2 regions of the Micromonospora sp. BS32 genome follow, and region 1 is predicted to be linked to the other one. Evidence: riboswitches for the same ligand, from Rfam matches in the RefSeq annotation. Region 1 holds a riboswitch; the other holds the start of a gene.

Evidence for each region. Region 1 has a riboswitch for thiamine pyrophosphate ahead of AC5RWQ_RS28695 (thiamine phosphate synthase). Riboswitches for the same ligand answer to the same signal wherever they lie in the genome.
Region 2: linked by a shared signal. The riboswitch ahead of AC5RWQ_RS12530 (ECF transporter S component) and the one ahead of AC5RWQ_RS28695 (thiamine phosphate synthase) in region 1 are both predicted to bind thiamine pyrophosphate.

The regions. Positions count from the first base shown of each region.
Region 1 is NZ_JBSSHR010000031.1:7,909-16,293, forward strand. Features, by position in the region: gene thiD (bifunctional hydroxymethylpyrimidine kinase/phosphomethylpyrimidine kinase) at 1-506, opposite strand, end outside; gene AC5RWQ_RS28675 (thiamine phosphate synthase) at 503-1,153, opposite strand; gene AC5RWQ_RS28680 (thiazole synthase) at 1,201-1,971, opposite strand; gene thiS (sulfur carrier protein ThiS) at 1,977-2,177, opposite strand; gene thiO (glycine oxidase ThiO) at 2,168-3,292, opposite strand; gene AC5RWQ_RS28695 (thiamine phosphate synthase) at 3,286-3,912, opposite strand; TPP riboswitch at 3,907-4,015, opposite strand; gene AC5RWQ_RS28700 (aldo/keto reductase) at 4,320-5,282, opposite strand; gene AC5RWQ_RS28705 (nucleotidyltransferase domain-containing protein) at 5,466-6,275, opposite strand; gene AC5RWQ_RS28710 (ABC-F family ATP-binding cassette domain-containing protein) at 6,260-7,939, opposite strand; gene AC5RWQ_RS28715 (class I SAM-dependent methyltransferase) at 7,981-8,385, opposite strand, start outside.
Region 2 is NZ_JBSSHR010000006.1:214,040-222,424, reverse strand. Features, by position in the region: gene AC5RWQ_RS12540 (energy-coupling factor transporter transmembrane component T family protein) at 1-219, opposite strand, end outside; gene AC5RWQ_RS12535 (ABC transporter ATP-binding protein) at 216-1,697, opposite strand; gene AC5RWQ_RS12530 (ECF transporter S component) at 1,791-2,381, opposite strand; TPP riboswitch at 2,456-2,561, opposite strand; gene AC5RWQ_RS12525 (alpha/beta fold hydrolase) at 2,660-3,490, shown strand; gene AC5RWQ_RS12520 (sugar isomerase domain-containing protein) at 3,504-4,253, shown strand; gene AC5RWQ_RS12515 (DUF6328 family protein) at 4,342-4,845, shown strand; gene AC5RWQ_RS12510 (acyl-CoA dehydrogenase family protein) at 4,978-6,948, shown strand; gene AC5RWQ_RS12505 (hypothetical protein) at 7,061-7,228, opposite strand; gene AC5RWQ_RS12500 (hypothetical protein) at 7,238-7,843, opposite strand; gene AC5RWQ_RS12495 (Fur family transcriptional regulator) at 7,895-8,287, opposite strand; gene AC5RWQ_RS12490 (ArsR/SmtB family transcription factor) at 8,284-8,385, opposite strand, start outside.

The sequences.
Region 1 (8,385 bases):
ACCACGTGCGCCGGGCCGCCGGCCGCGAGGGCCTCGGCCGCCGCGACCATCTCCTCGACCGTGGTCACCGGGCGTCCGGTGAGGGCCGCGGCCTCCGCGCAGTTCGGCGTCGCCACCTCCGCGTACGGCAGCAGCCGCTCCACCGCCGACACCACGCCGAGCCGGTGTCCACTGGTGGCGACCAGCACCGGGTCGACGACGAGGTGCGGCAGGCGCCCCGCCCCGGCCGCCCCGGCCACCGCGTCGGCGACCGCCGGGGTGCCGAGCATGCCGGTCTTCACCGCCCGCACCCGGAAGTCGGCGAGGACGCTGTCGAGCTGCTCGGTGACGGTGCGCGGGGGCAGCGGCAGGACGGCGTCCACGCCCCTGGTGTTCTGCGCGGTGACGGCGGTGAGCACGCTGGTGCCGTACGCGCCGAGGGCGGCGAAGACCTTGAGGTCGGCCTGGATGCCCGCTCCCCCGCCGGAGTCGGATCCGGCGATGGTGAGGAGCGTTCTCGGCGTCACTGGTTTTCCTTGGCTGCGGTGAGGGGCTGGGTGGGCGGCGCGAGCGTGACCGCCTCCGCAAAGGCGCTGCCCAGCGTGGCGGCTGCCTCCGCCGGGTCCTCGGCTCGCATGATCGCGCCGAGCACCGCCACCCCGACGGCCCCGGCTTCGACGCAGGCCGTCACGTGCTCCGGTGTCTCCACTCCGCCGAGCGCGAGGACCGGGACCGGGCTGAGCCGGACCAGCCGGGCGAGCCCGTCGGGGTGCAGGGGTGGGCCGTAGCCGGGTTTCGTGCGGGTCGGGAAGACGGGCGAGAGGGTGACGTAGGCCTCGGTGGTGAGCCGGCCCAGCTCCGCCTCGTCGTGGCAGGAGCGGCCGACCAGGCCGAGTCGCGGCGGCGGGTACGGGCCGGCGGCCGGCAGGTGGACGGCGTCGCCGCCGAGCGGGTCGGGGCCGGCGACGACCAGGGTGCCGCCCGCCTCGGCCAGGATGGGCCGCAGCGCGGCGGCGAGGGCGGCGCGTTCGGCGCGCGGCAGGTCCTTCTCCCGCAGCACCACCACCCGTGCTCCCCCGGCGACCGCCGCCGCGACCACCTCCGGCAGCGGCCGCCGTGCCTGCCACCGGTCCGTGAGCACCACCAGGCCCGAGGGCGCCGCCCGCCCGGCGATCCACCCCGTGCCGGCTCGCCGCGCGACCGTGAGCTGCTCGATCGCGGTCACAGCTCGGGCCTTCCCTCGTCCGGGGTGGAGGCGAGGGCGTGGAAGCGACGGGCGATCCGCCCGGCCCCGTACGCGAGCCGGCCGGCCTCGACGGCGTACCGCATCGCGGTGGCCATCGCGACCGGGTCGGCGGCCCGGGTGACGGCGCTGGCCAGCAGCACCGCGTCGCAGCCCAGCTCCATGGCGAGCGCCGCGTCGGACGCGGTGCCGATCCCGGCGTCGAGGATCACCGGCACGTCCACGCCCTGCCGGATCAGCCGGATGTGGTGCGGGTTGCTGACGCCCAGCCCGGAGCCGATGGGCGCGCCGGCCGGCATCACCGCGGCGCAGCCGACGGCGGCCAGCCGGCGGGCCAGGATCGGGTCGTCCGAGGTGTACGGCAGCACGGTGAACCCGTCGGCGACCAGCTCCTCGGCGGCGCGCAGCAGCTCCACCCCGTCGGGCAGGAGGGTGCGCTCGTCGCCGATCACCTCCAGCTTCACCCAGTCGGTGTCGAACGCCTCCCGGGCCAGCTGGGCGACCTTCACCGCCTCACCGGCGGTGTAGCAGCCGGCGGTGTTCGGCAGCAGCTTCACCCCGCACCGCTCGAGCAGGTCGAGCAGCCCGCCGGCGGTGCCGGGGGCGGTGTCGACGCGGCGCAGCGCGAGGGTGACCAGCTCGGTGCCGGAGGCGCGGATCGCCTGTTCCAGCACGTGCAGGTTGACCGCGCCGCCGGTGCCGAGGATCAGCCGGGACCCGAACGTCTCGCCGGCGATGGTGAGGGTCACCGCGCTCACCCGCCCTGGGCGGCGCTGAGCACCTCGACCCGGTCGCCGTCGCGCAGCACGGTCGCCGGCCAGCCGCCGCGCGGCACCACCTCGCCGTTGACCGCGACCGCCAGGCCGCGCCGCTGGTCGGTGACCGCGCGGACCAGGTCCGCCACTGTCGAGCCGCCCGGCAGGTCGCGCCCGGCGCCGTTGACGGTCAGTTCCACGTCTCCTCCTCGGTGACGGATGTGCGCGGGGTCGGGCGGGCGGCGGCCGTGAACCGGTCGGCGCGGAAGGGGGCGAGCAGCGGGTCCGGTTCGCCGCCGACGACCAGCCCGGTGATGAGGTCGGCGGTGACCGGGGTGAGCACGATGCCGTGCCGGTGGTGGCCGGTGGCGGCGAGCACGCCGGGCCGCCCGGGCAGCGGCCCGAGGATCGGCGCGTTGTCCGGGGTGCCGGGGCGCAGCCCGGCGGACGTCTCGACCAGGTCGTACTCGGCCAGCTCGGGGACCAGGTCGACGGCGGCGCGGAGCAGCCGCAGCACCGCCCCGGCGGTCACCTCGGTGTCGGCGCGCTCCTCGACGGTCGCCCCGACCACCACCTCGCCGGTGTCCCGCGGCACCAGGTAGACCGACTCGCCGTCGGCGTACCCCCGGATCACGTGCCGGAAGCCCGGCGCGCCGCGGCCGGGCGCGCGGAGCCGGAGCACCTGCCCCTTCACCGGCCGGACCGGCAGCCCGGCCAGCGCGGCGCTCCCGCAGCCCGCCGCGACCACGGTGACGGCCGCGGCCACGTCGGAGATTCTGGCGACCGCGCCGGGCAGTAGCGTGACGCCGGCCCGCTCGGCGGCGGTCCGCAGCGCGACGACCAGCCGCCGGGGGTCGACCTGGTGGTCGCCGGGGGCGACCGCGCCGCCGCGCAGCCGCGGCGCCAGCGCCGGCTCGCGCTCCCGCAGCTGCGAGGGGCGCAGCGGCGTGATCGGCAGCCCCAACCCCTGCTGGTACGACCAGAGCCGCCGCGCCTCGGCCAGGTCGTCGGCGGTCAGCCCGACCACCAGGGTGCCCTCGGTGCGGTACCCGAAGTCCGTGCCGGCGGCCTCGGCGAGCTCGGCGGCGAACCCCGGCCAGCGGGCGGCGGAGTCGGCGAGCAGCCCGGTCAGCTCGGGCTCCCCGAAGTACGCCTCGGCGACCGGCGAGAGCATCCCGGCGGCCACGTGGGAGGCGCCGGAACCCGGGGCGGGATCGTGCACGACGACCCGCAGCCCACGCGCCGCGCAGCGCCACGCGATCGCCAGCCCGACCGGTCCCGCCCCCACGATGGCGACGTCCGGTCGGGTCAGCACGTCAGCGCCCCGAGCAGGACGGCGGTGGCTCTTCCCGGGTCCGACGCTCCCGACAGCGCCCCGACCACCGCCACCCCGTACGCCCCGGCGGCCCGCAGCGCCGGCACCGACCCGGCGGTCACCCCGCCGATCGCGATGACCGGCACGGGCACGGCGTCGGCGACAGCGCGTATGCCGGCCGGGCCGATCGGGTCGGGCAGGCCGATCTTGGTGCCGGTCGGGTGGCACGGCCCGACGCCCAGGTAGCTGGCTCCGGCGGCGACCGCAGCGGCGGCGGCCACCGGTTCCCGGGCGGTCGCGCCGAGCACCGCGCCGGTGCCGAGCACCCGGCGGGCCGCGCCGACCGGCAGGTCGTCGGCGCCGACGTGGCCGCCGTCGGCGCCGACCGCGAGCGCCACGTGCAGCCGGTCGTTGACCAGGCAGGTCGCCCCGTACGGCGCGCAGAGCGCCACCACCCGCCGGGCCAGGTCGTACGCCTCCCGATCGGTGGCGGCGTCCTCGACCCGGACCTGAACGACCAGCTCGGCGCGGGCCACCGGCAGGGCGGCGCGCAGCACGGCGAGCGGGTCACGCCCCGGCCGGGTGTCGGTGATCAGATGCAGTCGCCCAAGGGACGGCACGGCAACACTCCTCCCTGCGCCGGCATTACCCGGATCAGGTTCAACGGTCGGGGGCTTCAGCCCCCCTCTCAGCCCGGTGCACCGGGCTCCCGTGGGTCACTTGCGGCATACCGTACGACGGATGCGGCGGATCCGCCAAGGGCGGGGGTGCGCTTTTCCCACTGACCGTCTCATGTCGACGTCATGGGCAGCGCGTCACCGTCCACTCACGCCATGCTGTCCGGATGCCCTCGGTCCCCCGCGTCGCCCGCCGTCTGGCGTTCCTGCCCTTCCGGGCGCCCGGCGGACGTTGAACGGCGGCGGGCTGAGCGGGCATGGCCCGGCGAGGGGAACACCAGGGCTGTCAAACGGGCCGGATGACGTACCTGGTGTTCCACTCGCCGCGGCGGCAGCGAGGGTGTGGCGGGTCAGAGAATGGCGTCGAGGGCGGCGAGGTCCTCGTCGGTGGGCTGCCAGGTGCCCGCCTCGGCGTTGGCGCGTACCTGCTCGGGCGTGGTGGCGCCAGCGATCACCGACGTCACCGCGGGCCGGGCGGCCAGCCCGCCGATGGCCACCTGGAGCATGGTGATCCCGCGCTCGGCGGCGTACGCCTCGATCGCCTCGATCGTGTCCCAGTCCGCGGCGGCGAGGCGGGCGGCGTACCGGCCGCCACCGGAGAGCCGGCTGCCGGCGGGCGGGGCCTCGTTGCGCCGGTACTTGCCGGTGAGCAGGCCGTTGGCGAGCGGGAAGAACGGCAGCATGCCGAGGCCGAACCGCTCGCAGGCCGGGATGACCTCGGTCTCGACCGAGCGCTCCAGCAGCGAGTAGTGGTTCTGCGCGCTGATGAAGCGGGCCCGGCCGTTGGACGAGGCGACCCAGTCGGCGTCGGCGATCTGCCAGCCGGCGAAGTTGGAGTTGCCCAGGTAGCGGACCTTGCCGGCGCGGACCAGGTCGTCCAGGGCGGCCAGCGTCTCGTCGATCGGGGTGCCCGGGTCGGGCTCGTGCATCTGGTACAGGTCGATGTGGTCGGTGCCGAGCCGGCGCAGCGACGCCTCGACGGCCCGGGCGATGTAGCGCCGGGCACCCCGCGCACCGAAGTCCGGCCCGTTGAGGCCGTTCATGTCCATGCCGAACTTGGTGGCCAGCACCACGTCGTCGCGGCGACCCTTGAGCGCCTGGCCGAGCAGTTCCTCGGAGCCGCCCTGCGGCTCGCCGTAGATGTCGGCGGTGTCGAAGAAGGTGATCCCGGCGTCGAGCGCGGCGTCGACCACCGCCCGGGTGCCGTCGAGGTCCAGCTTGCGGCCGAAGTTGTTGCAGCCGATGCCGACCACGGACACCACGAGCCCGGAGTCGCCCAGCCGGCGGTAGTTCATCTCAGTCACGAGATCCACCCTATGCCCGCCCGACGTCCGCCACGGGCGCAGCCGGCAACCGCCGGGCGAGCGCCGCCCGACGGAGCCCGTACCCGGGCTCCCCGAGGGCAGCGATCCGTTCACGTCATCAAGTTCGTAGTCTCCGCGCCGACCATCGGCCCTCGCCCCGCCCCGAGCCGGGCCGGTCGGTGCGGCGCCCGCTCAGCCGAGCACGTCGGCGACCAGCCCACGGGCGGCGCCGGTGGCGGCCGCCAGCTCCTCCGGGGTACGGCCGACCCCACCGAGCAGCGCCTGCGCCCGCCACGCGAAGTCGGCCGGCGCACCGGGCAGCCGACCGGCCGCGGCGACCATGCCCTTCTCGTTGACCAGCCACCGCCCGGCCCGGGCGTGCAGCACCTGCGCCAGCACCCCGACGACCCGGAACAGGCAGCCCGCCACGTAGGCGGCATCGCCGGACCCGGCCGCCTTCGCCGCTCCCTCGACCAGGAAACCCGCCTCCCAGCCGGCGGCCTCCAGCGCGGCGGCCAGCGCCGGCGGGTACGACGACAGCTCGGCCCGCAGCGCGGTCAACTCCCCGGTCGGGTCACCGAGCACCCGGCAGAGCGCCACCTCCCCGGCGTAGGCGTGCGAGTAGAAGCCGAGCGGATGCCCGGCCTGCACGCCGACGGAGTACCGGCCGGCGCGGCAGTCGGCCGACACCTGGCGTACCCGGTCCAGGTCGCGGTAGATCCAGTCCACCGCGGCCCCGCCGACCCGAAGCCAGCCGCCGCCGTCCACCCAGGGCCCCCAGCCGCCGGGGGCGGTGAGCTCGACGGAGTCGTCGGCGACCGACTCGGCGACGGCCCGCAGCGCGGGCACGTCCAGCGGGCCCCGGTAGTAGAGCCCGAGGTCCCAGTCGGAGTCGGGCCGGTGCTCGCCCCGGGCCCGGCTGCCGCCGAGCGCCACCGCGACCACCCCGTCGACCGCGCAGAGGCGGTCGACCAGCGCGGAACCGATCACTTCACGTCCCACACCGGCTCCGTCGTCTCCACCACCTCGCCGTCGCCGCGGAACAGCACGAACCGGTCGAACGATCGGGTGAACCACCGGTCGTGGGTGACCGCGACCACGGTGCCCTCGAACGCGGCCAGCCCCGCCTCCAGCGCCTCGGCGGAGGCCAGGTCGAGGTTGTCGGTCGGCTCGTCGAGCAGCAGCAGCGTCGCCCCGGAGAGCTCCAGCAGCAGCACCAGGAAGCGGGCCTGCTGGCCCCCGGAGAGGGTGCCGAAGCGCTGGTCGCCCTGGCCGGCCAGCTCGTACCGGCTGAGCGCCGCCATCGCCGCGTGCCGGTCCATCCCGTCCCGGTGCTCGTCGCCCCGCCAGAGGATGTCGACCAGGGTCTTCGCCATCAGCTCGGGGCGGTCGTGGGTCTGCGAGAAGTGCCCGGGGCGGACCCGCGCGCCGAGCCGGGCCACCCCGTCGTGACTCACCGGGGGCAGCGCGGCGGCGCCGTCGACGGGGCCGTTGGCCGGGTCCGGGTCGGTGCCACCCCGGGCCAGCAGCCGCAGGAAGTGCGACTTCCCCGTTCCGTTCGCGCCGAGCACGGCGACCCGGTCGCCGTACCAGAGTTCCAGGTCGAAGGGGTACGTCAGGCCGTCGAGCTCCACCTGCTCGCAGATGACCGCGCGCTTGCCGGTCCGCCCGCCGGACAGGCGCATCCGGATGTCCTGGTCCTTCGGGGGTACGGGCGGCGGCCCGGCCTCCTCGAACTTGCGCAGCCGGGTCTGCGCCGCCTGGTACCGCGACGCCATCCCGTCGTTGTACGCCGCCTTCTGCTTGTACATCAGCATCAGCTCGCGCAGCTTCTGATGCTCCTCGTCCCAACGCTTACGCAGCTCGTCGAGGCGGGCGTGGCGGGCCACCCGGGCCTCATGCCAGCTGGCGAAGCCGCCCGGGTGCACCCAGGCGCTGCCACCCTCCACCGCGACCACCCGGTCGGCGGTACGGGCCAGCAGCTCCCGGTCGTGCGAGACGTAGAGCACCGACTTGCCGGACTCGCGGAGCCGGTTCTCCAGCCAGCGCTTGCCGGGCACGTCCAGGAAGTTGTCCGGCTCGTCGAGGAGCAGCACCTCCTCGCCGCCGCGGAGCAGCAGCTCCAGGGCGAAGCGCTTCTGCTGGCCGCCGGAGAGGGTCCGGACGGGACGGTCCCGGGCGGCGTCCCACGGCAGGTCGAGCACGATGGTGGCGACGGTGTCGAAGAGCACCTCGACGTCGTACCCGCCGGCCTCGCCCCAGGCGGCCAGCGCGTCCGCGTACGCCAGCTGGGCCTTGCCCGCGGCGGTGCTGTACTTGCCGCGCAGCTCGGTCGCCCGCATGGCCGCCTCGGTGTCGGCGAGCCGGCGGCCGGCGTCGCGCAGCGCCGGCGGGGCGAGCGAGAGGGCCAGGTCGGCGAGGGTGGACTCGTCGCCGATCATGCCGATGAACTGCCGCATCACGCCGAGCCCGCCGGCGCGGGCGACCACGCCCGTCTTCACCGGCAGGTCGCCGGCGACCATCCGCAACAGGGTCGTCTTTCCGGCGCCGTTCGGGCCGACCAGGGCCACCTTGGCGCCCTCACCGACCCGGAACGACACGTCGGCGAAAAGTTCCCGACCGTCGGGCAGGATGTGCCCGACCCCTGCCACGTCCACGTATCCCACGCCGGCATCCTGCCGGAGCGGGCCGGCCGGGCGACACTCGTTTACCGGGTGACCCGCAGCACCCGATAGCCCTTCTGGCTGGCGTGCCGCTCGACCTGCCATCCCTCGTCGGTCAGCCAGCGGTGCAGCGAGTCGCCGCCCAGGTGCCGGGCCACCACCAGCCAGGCGATGCCGTCCGGGGCGAGCCGGGGCAGCCAGCGGCGCAGCAGCTCGTGCAGTTCCGCCTTGCCGATATGGATCGGCGGGTTGGACCAGATCTCGGCGAAGGAGACGTCGGCGGGCACGTCGTCGGGGGCGACGGCGCGGACCCGGTCGGCGGCGCCCACCCGCCCGGCGTTCGCGGCGGTCAGGGCGCGGGCCCGTTCGTTGACGTCCACCGCCCACACCGTCGCGGCGGGCGCGACGTCGGCCAGCACGCAGCTGATCGGGCCGAAGCCGGAGCCGAT
Region 2 (8,385 bases), on a different contig from region 1:
GCTGGCCAGCAGCGGCAGCGCCCGGCGGGCCAGCACCCGGTAGCGGATCCCGAACAGCGGCAGCACCGCCAGCTCGACCGCGATGGCGATCGCCGGTGCCACCGGGTCGAGCGTGGCGACCAGGACGAACGTGAACACCAGCGCGGCGGCCAGCTTGGCCACCGGATTGCGCCGGGCCAGCGGCGCCCCGGGCGTCGCGACCGGTTCCAGGCTGATCACGGCAGACGCTCCGGCCCGCCACCGTCCGCGGCGCGCGGGCCGACGGTGGCGGCACCGGGACCGGCTCGCCCGGGCAGGGTGACGGTGCGGTCGGCGAGCGCGGCGACGAAGTCCGCGTCGTGGGTCACCGTCACCACGCCGTGTCCGGCGTCGCGCAGGTCGGCGAAGAGGTCGACCAGCTCCCCCCAGGTCCGCCGGTCCTGGCCGAAGGTCGGTTCGTCGCAGATCACCAGGCGGGGCGCGGTGGCCAGGGCGGTCGCCACGCTCAGCCGCCGCGCCTCCCCGCCGGAGAGGGTGTACGGGTTGGCGCCGGCCAGCTTCGCCAGCCGCAGCCGCTCCAGCAGACCGTCCACGGTGGCCCGCACCTCCGCCGGTGGGCGGCCGGTGCGGCGCGGACCGAGCGCCAGCTCGTCGAAGACGGTACCGGTGACGAACTGGTGCTCCGGGTCCTGGAAGACCGAGCCGATCCGGCGGGCCAGCGCGGGCGCCCGCCAGCGGTGCGGGGGAGTGCGGGCGTCGGTGCCGGCCAGCGCGTCGGTGGCGGTGACCCGGCCGGTGCCGGGGCGGAGCAGCCCGCCGAGCAGCAGGGCGAGGGTGGACTTGCCGGCGCCGTTCGGGCCGAGCACGGCGAGTGCCTCGCCGGCGCGTACCGCCAGGTCGGTGCCGCCCAGCCGGGGTGGCAGGCCGAGCTGGTCGGCGGTGAGCAACCGGTCCCCGGCGGGGGCGGTGGCGTGCCGGGGCGGGATGGTCCGGCCGGGCACCCAGACGCCCTCGGCGGCGAGGGCGTCGCCGTGCGCGGCGAAGACCGCCTCCGGTGGCCCGTCCGCGCGGACGCCGCCGCCCGGTTCGAGCACCACCACCCGGTCGACCAGCGGCAGCGCCTCGGCGATCCGGTGCTCGACCAGGATCAGGGTGGTGTCGGCGTCCAGCGCGCCGGCGACGGCCCGGCGGACCAGCTCGGCGCCGGCCGGGTCCAGGTTGGCGGTCGGCTCGTCGAGCAGCAGCAGGCCGGGGCGCAGGGCGAGCGCGCCGGCCAGGGCGAGGCGTTGCTGCTCGCCGCCGGAGAGGGCGGCGGTGGGCCGGTCCCGGTGGTAAGGGAAGCCGACCCGGCGCAGCGCCTCCTCGACCCGGGGCCAGATCTCGCCGGCCGGTACGCCCCGGTTCTCCAGCCCGAACGCGACGTCGTCGCCGCAGCGGGCCATCACCAGCTGGGTCTCCGGGTCCTGAAAGACGATGCCGACCCGTTCCCGGTCCTTGCGCGGGTCGAGCCCGTCGATCTCGACGGTCCCCTCCTGCTCACCGGAGTCCTCCGGCAGCAGCCCCGCGAGCGCGGTCAGCAGGGTGCTCTTCCCGGCCCCCGAGGGCCCGAGCAGCAGCACCCGCTCCCCGTGCTCCACCTGCAGGTCGACTCCCCGGACGGCCCACGCCCTCCGCCCGGCGTGCCGCCATCCGAACCCGCGCAGTTCCACCGCGCTCACGGCTCCCACCCTGCCCCGTCGATCATGAGGTTGGCGGCACTTCGGGAGATCCACATCGCCGTCAACCTCATGATCAACATGGTGGGAACGCGGTCAGACCGTGGCGCGGTCGCGGCCGGCGGGGAAGCGGTCCAGGACGCCGGTGCGGGCCAGGGCGGCCGTCAGGTAGTACGAGCCGGCGCCCGCGATGATCGTCGCGCTGACGATGGTGAGCAGCGCGTAGGGGATCCGGTAGCTGGTCAGGTCGGTGGCCTTGTTCCAGTAGACGAAGTCGAAGACCGCCGCGGTCAGGCCGGTCAGCGCGCCGGCCAGCAGCGCGGTCGGCAGCCGGAACGACCGGTAGCGGAACGCGGCGAACGCCAGCTCCGCGCCCACGCCCTGCATCAGGCCCTGCACGATCACGATGCCGCCCCACTGGCTGCCCAGCAGCGCGGAGACGATCGCGGCCACCAGCTCGCAGTAGAGCGAGGCGCCCGGCTTGCGGATGACCAGGCCGCCGAGCACCGCCGGGACCAGCCAGACGCCGTAGATCAGCGTCTGCGCCGGCGGGAAGAAGGCGAACGCGGCGTCCGTGGCGCTCCAGAGCAGGCCCCAGGCCCAGAAGATGACGCCGAAGGCGACGGCGATCACCGAGGCGACCACGATGTCGACGGTCCGCCACCGGTTGCTGTCCGTGTGGTTCATGATGGCTCCCAGTTCAGATGATCGAACCAGGAGAAGACGCACGCCGCGCCCGGTTGCTGCCGGACGGCGGCGCGGCTGGAGGTCGACCGAACTCCCTGCGCTGGCATTACCCAGATCAGGTTCGAGGGTCTGCGGGCGGTGCCCGCACTCTCAGCGCTGTGCGCTCCCCTGTCGGATGTGAAGTTGTCTCGGCAGACGCTAGCACCGAGCTGCGGCGACGGCTCGCCCGCCCGGTCGGGCGGATGCCCGGGCGGGTCGCTGCGGCTAGGCTGCCGATCATGCGGGTCGAGGCGCGAGGACTGACCTTCGAGGTACGCACCGGCGGCCCGGAGGATGGCGAACCCGTCCTCCTGCTGCACGGCTTCCCCCAGCACGGCGGGGAGTGGGACGACGTGGTGCCGGCGCTGCACGCCGCCGGGCTGCGTACCCACGCCCCGGACCAGCGGGGCTACTCCCCGGGCAGCCGGCCGACCGAGGTCGCCGCCTACCGGCTCCCGGAGCTGGTCGCCGACGCGGTGGCGGTGCTCGACGCGCTGGGCGTCGACGCCGCCCACGTGGTCGGGCACGACTGGGGCGCCGTGGTCGCCTGGGCCCTCGCCGCCAAGCACCCCGACCGGGTGCGCACCCTCACCGCGGTCTCCGTGCCCCATCCGGCGGCCTTCGGGTACGCCCTGAAGCACGACACCCGGCAGAAGGCGCGCTCCTCGTACATGGTGCTGTTCCGTCGGACGGGCGTGGCGGAGAAGTTGCTGCTGGCGGCGCGGGCCGCCGCCCTGCGCCGGCTGCTCTCCGGCGTCGGCGACGCCGCCCGGGTGGCCCGGTACGCCGAGCCGATGCGGGAGCCGGGCGCGCTGACCGGCGCGCTCAACTGGTACCGGGCGATGTCCGGGGACGACATGAAGGCCGTCGGCCCGGTCGACGTGCCGACCACCTACGTCTGGAGCGACCAGGACGTCGCCCTCGGCCGGACGGGCGCCGAGGCGTGCGCCCGCCACGTGACGGGCGACTACCGGTTCGTGACGTTTCCCGGGGTCACCCACTGGATCCCCGACGAGGCCCCCGGCCCGCTGGCCGAGGCGATCCTGGCCCGTGCCCGTGGGCTGGCCTGAGAGCGGAGGAAGCATGACGGTGAGCGCCGAGGAGTACCTGGCCGTGGTGACCGCGACGATGGCCCGGGTGGCGGCCGGCCAGCGGGAGGCGGTGGGCCGGGCGGCCGACCTGCTCGCCGAGGCGCTGCGGGCCGACGGGGTGATCCACGCCTTCGGCACCGGCCACTCCGAGGCGCTGGCCATGGAGATCGCCGGCCGGGCCGGCGGGCTGGTGCCGACGAACCGGATCGCGCTGCGCGACCTGGTGCTGCTCGGCGGGGAGCCGGCCAGCGTCCTCGGGCCGCACCTGGAACGCGACCCGGCCGTGGCGCACCGGCTCTACGAGCTGGCCCCGGTCAGCCCGCCGGACGTCTTCGTGCTGGCCTCCAACTCCGGTGTCAACGGCGCGATGGTGGAGTTCGCCTCGGTGGTGAAGGAGCACGGCCACCGGCTGATCGCCATCACCTCGGCGGAGCACTCCGGCCGGATGACCTCGCGGCACCCGTCCGGGCGCAAGCTCGCCGACTTCGCCGACGTGGTGCTCGACAACGGCGCCCCGTACGGTGACGCGACCCTGCCGTTGCCGGGCGGCGGCGCGGTCGGCGCGGTCTCCTCCATCACCGCGGCCCTGCTGGCGCAGCAGATCGTGACCGAGACGGTGGCCCGGCTGATCGCGGCGGGGGAGCGGCCCCCGGTCTACCTGTCGGCCAACATCGCCGGCGGCGACGAGCACAACGCCGCGCTGGAGGCCCGGTACGCCGGCCGGATCCGCCGGGGTTCCTGAACCGGTTTCGCGGCGGCGTCCGATGGGGAAATTCGGAGCTGCCCGTGGGTGACGCCCACGGGCAGTACCGTCTCACCGGAGGTTGCGCGTGTCGAAGGAATCCGAGAAGCAGCGCTGGCAGCGCAACTTCGCCGACCTGCTCCAGGAGCTGCGGGTCGCCCAGACCGGCGTGCAGATCCTCTTCGCCTTCCTGCTGACCCTGCCGTTCAGCAACGGCTTCACCCGGACCACCCAGTTCCAGAAGGACGTCTACATCGTCGCGCTGCTGTCGGCGGCCGCCGCCACCGCGATGATCATCTCGCCGGTCGCCTTCCACCGGGCGCTGTTCCGCCAGGGTCGCAAGCCGGAGCTGGTCCGCTTCGCGCACCGGATGGCCACCGGCGGCCTCGCCTTCATGCTGGTCTCCATGGTCAGCGCGGTGCTGCTGATCACCGACTTCGTGCTCGACCGCGGCCTCGCCTTCGTGCTCAGCGGGCTCACCGCGCTGTGGTTCCTGACCTTCTGGATGATCCTGCCGTTCGCTCGGCGCAACTGGGGCGACGACGAGATCGACGACGACGATGACGAGCCGGAGGTGCTGACCGGCGACTGAGCGGCGGCGGCAACCGCCACCCGGTCGGAAAATCGGACGTGCGACGAACGCTACCCCTGGGTAACAACCGGGGGTAGCGTGCTGTTTGTCGAGCACGTTTCCGCAGCCGGACCGAGGTTCGAGGGGGCAGCCGTGACCACGACGCAGGACAGCACACCCACCCAGGACGGCGCCGGGCCGCTGCCCGCCGAGGCGGGTCAGGTCTCCGAGAAGGAGGCCCGCCAGGTCGCCGAGGCGGCCCGGGAGTCCGCCTGGGACCGGCCCAGCTTCGGCAAGGAACTCTTCCTCGGCCGGTTCCGGCTCGACCTGATCGACCCGTGGCCGCAATCCGACCCGGCGGACGTCGAGCGGGCCGAGGCGTTCCTCACCGAGTTCGGGGCGTACCTGCGCTCCGAGGTGGACGGCGCGGCGATCGAGCGGGACGCGTCCATCCCGGACGAGGTGTTCCACGGGCTGGCCCGGCTGGGCGCCTTCGGCATGAAGATCGACCGGAAGTACGGCGGCCTCGGGCTGAGCAACCTGCACTACTGCCGGGCGCTGATGCTGGCCGGCTCGGTCAGCCCGGCGATCGGCGCGCTGCTCTCCGCCCACCAGTCCATCGGCGTGCCGCAGCCGCTGAAGATGTTCGGCACCGACGAGCAGAAGCAGACGTTCCTGCCCCGGCTGGCGGCCGGCGAGGTCTCTGCTTTCCTGCTCACCGAGCCGGACGTCGGCTCCGACCCGGCCCGGTTGGCCACGACCGCCGAGCCGACCGCCGACGGCACCGGCTACCGGCTCAACGGGGTCAAGCTCTGGGCCACCAACGGCACGGTCGCCACGCTGCTGGTGGTGATGGCCCGGGTGTCCGCCGCCGAGGGCCGGCGGGGCGGCATCACCGCCTTCGTGGTGGAGGGCGACAGCGAGGGCATCACCGTCGAGCGGCGCAACGCCTTCGTCGGGCTGCGCGGCCTGGAGAACAGTCTCACCCGCTTCCACGACGTCTTCGTGCCGAAGGAGAACGTGATCGGCGGCGAGGGCAAGGGCCTGAAGATCGCGCTCACCACCCTGAACACCGGCCGGCTGTCGCTGCCGGCGATGTGCGTGGGCGCCGGGAAGTGGTCGCTGAACGTGGCCCGGGAGTGGGCCGCCGACCGGGTGCAGTGGGGCCGGCCGGTCGGCGAGCACGAGGCGGTCGCGCAGAAGCTCGCCTTCATCGCGGCCACGACGTACGGCATGGAGACCATGCTCGACCTCTGCTGCCTGCTCGCCGACGACGACCGCAACGACATCCGGATCGAGGCGGCGCTGGTCAAGCTCTACGCCAGCGAGATGGCGTGGAAGATCGGCGACGAGCTGGTGCAGATCCGGGGCGGGCGCGGCTACGAGACGGCCGACTCGCTGGCCGCCCGCGGCGAGCGACCGGCCGCGGTCGAGCAGCTGGTCCGCGACCTTCGGATCAACCGGATCTTCGAGGGTTCCACCGAGATCATGCACCTGCTGATCGCCCGGGAGGCGGTCGACGCGCACCTCGCGGTGGCCGGCGACATCATCGACCCGGATGCCGGGCTCGGTCGCAAGGCCAGGGCGGGGGCGCGGGCCGGTGCCTTCTACGCGAAGTGGCTGCCGACTCTCGCGGTGGGCAAGGGGCAGAGCCCCGGGGCGTACGCGGAGTTCGGGACGCTCGCCGGGCACCTGCGGCTGGTGGAGCGCTCGTCGCGCAAGCTGGCCCGGTCGACCTTCTACGCGATGTCGCGCTGGCAGGGAAAGATGGAGCGCAAGCAGGCGTTCCTCGGCCGGGTGGTGGACATCGGCGCGGAGCTGTTCGCGATGGCCTCGGTCTGCGTCCGGGCCAACGCGGAGAAGGACACCCGCCCGGAGAACGTCGAGCTGGCCGACCTGTTCTGCCGGCAGGCGCGGATCCGGGTCGAGCAGCTCTTCACCGCGCTCTGGGACAACACCGACTCGGTCGACGTGGCGGCCGCGAAGCGGATCCTCGCCGGCCGGTACGCCGGCATCGAGGAGGGCGTGATCACCCCGCCGGCCGACGCGCCCTGGGTGGCTCCCTGGTCACCCGGTCCGTCCACCGCCCAGGACGTCCGGCGCCGCATCCCGCCGGCGCGCTGACGCCCGTCCGCACATGCTGCGGCGGGTCGCGGACGCGACCTGCCGCAGCTGGCGGTCGCCGTGCCCGCCGGCCGGCCGGCAATCCGGGCGGCGCGGGCGCGGCCCGGCGCGGTCAGCGGGCGATCGCCCAGGCCAGCACGCCGGCCAGGATCAGCCCGTTGAACGCCGCGAGCACCAGGTAGGCCGCCGGCGGGATCTTGCGCCCCCGGCGGACGAAGCTCACCAGGACGGCGGCGTACCCGAGCAGCAGCACGGCGATGACGATCAGGAACCAGAGCACCGCCACACCCTATCGGGCACCGCGCAGGCCGAGTCGGCGCAGCTCCAGCGCGGCGAGTCGGTCGACGGTGGCGTCGTCGCCGCGCCGCCACGCCTCGGCCACGTCCGGATCGATCTTCGTGAGCTGGCGCAGCGGCTGGTTCGCCAGCGCCCGCAGGGCCAGCAGGTCCCGCCCGGCCGGGGCGACGGCCAGCGCCTTCGCCGAGGCGGCCCGGCGCATCCAGCGCAACCGCAGCGGCAGCCAGCCGAAGAGCACCAGGCCGAGCGGGAAGACCAGCACGGCGATGCTCAACGCCAGGGCGAGCTGGCCGACCAGGTCCTGCTGGTCCCGGCCCGCCTCGGCGACCGCCCGGGCGGCGTCGGCGGCCTTGGTGAACGGGCCGGTCAGCTCGTCGCCGACCAGCGGCACCCGGCCGACCTTGCCGCCGGCGTCGGCCAGGTTGTCGGCGAGGCCGGTGCCGGCCCCCTCCAGCTTCCGTCCGGGTACGGCGAGCTTCTCCACCAGGTCGTACAGCCAGCGGGCGAAGCGGATCGCCGCATAGACCCAGACGACGACGAGCAGGTCGGTCAGGAGCTGACGGAGGGCGACCGGAAAACGGTCAGCGTAGATCTTCACGCCGGACAGCGTGCCACGGCACGGCCCGCCCGGCACCCCCCGCGCGGGTGGTCAGCCCGCGCACTCCGGGCAGGTGCCGAAGATCTCCAGGGTGTGGCTGACGTCGGCGTAGCCGTGCTGGGCCGCCACCCGCTCGGCCCAGGTCTCCACCGTCGGCCCGGCCACCTCGACGGTGCGCCCGCAGGCGCGGCAGACCAGATGGTGGTGGTGGCCCTCGCTGCACCGGCGGTAGAGGTGCTCCCCGCCGGGCGGGCGCATCACGTCGATGTCGCCGGCGTCGGCGAGCCCCTGCAACGTCCGGTAGACGGTGGTGAGCCCGACCCGTTCACCGCGGGCGCGCAGCATGGCGTGCAGGTCCTGGGCGCTGTGGAAGCCCTCGACCTCGGCGAGCAGGGCGCTCACCGCCGACCGCTGCCGGGTGTTGCGCACGGCTCCCTCGGTCATGACCCCTCCCCGGCGTGGCTGACCGCGTCGGCCACGATGTGCGCCACGTGCTCGTCGACCAGCGCGTACGCGATCTCGCGGCCACGCCGGGAGCCGCG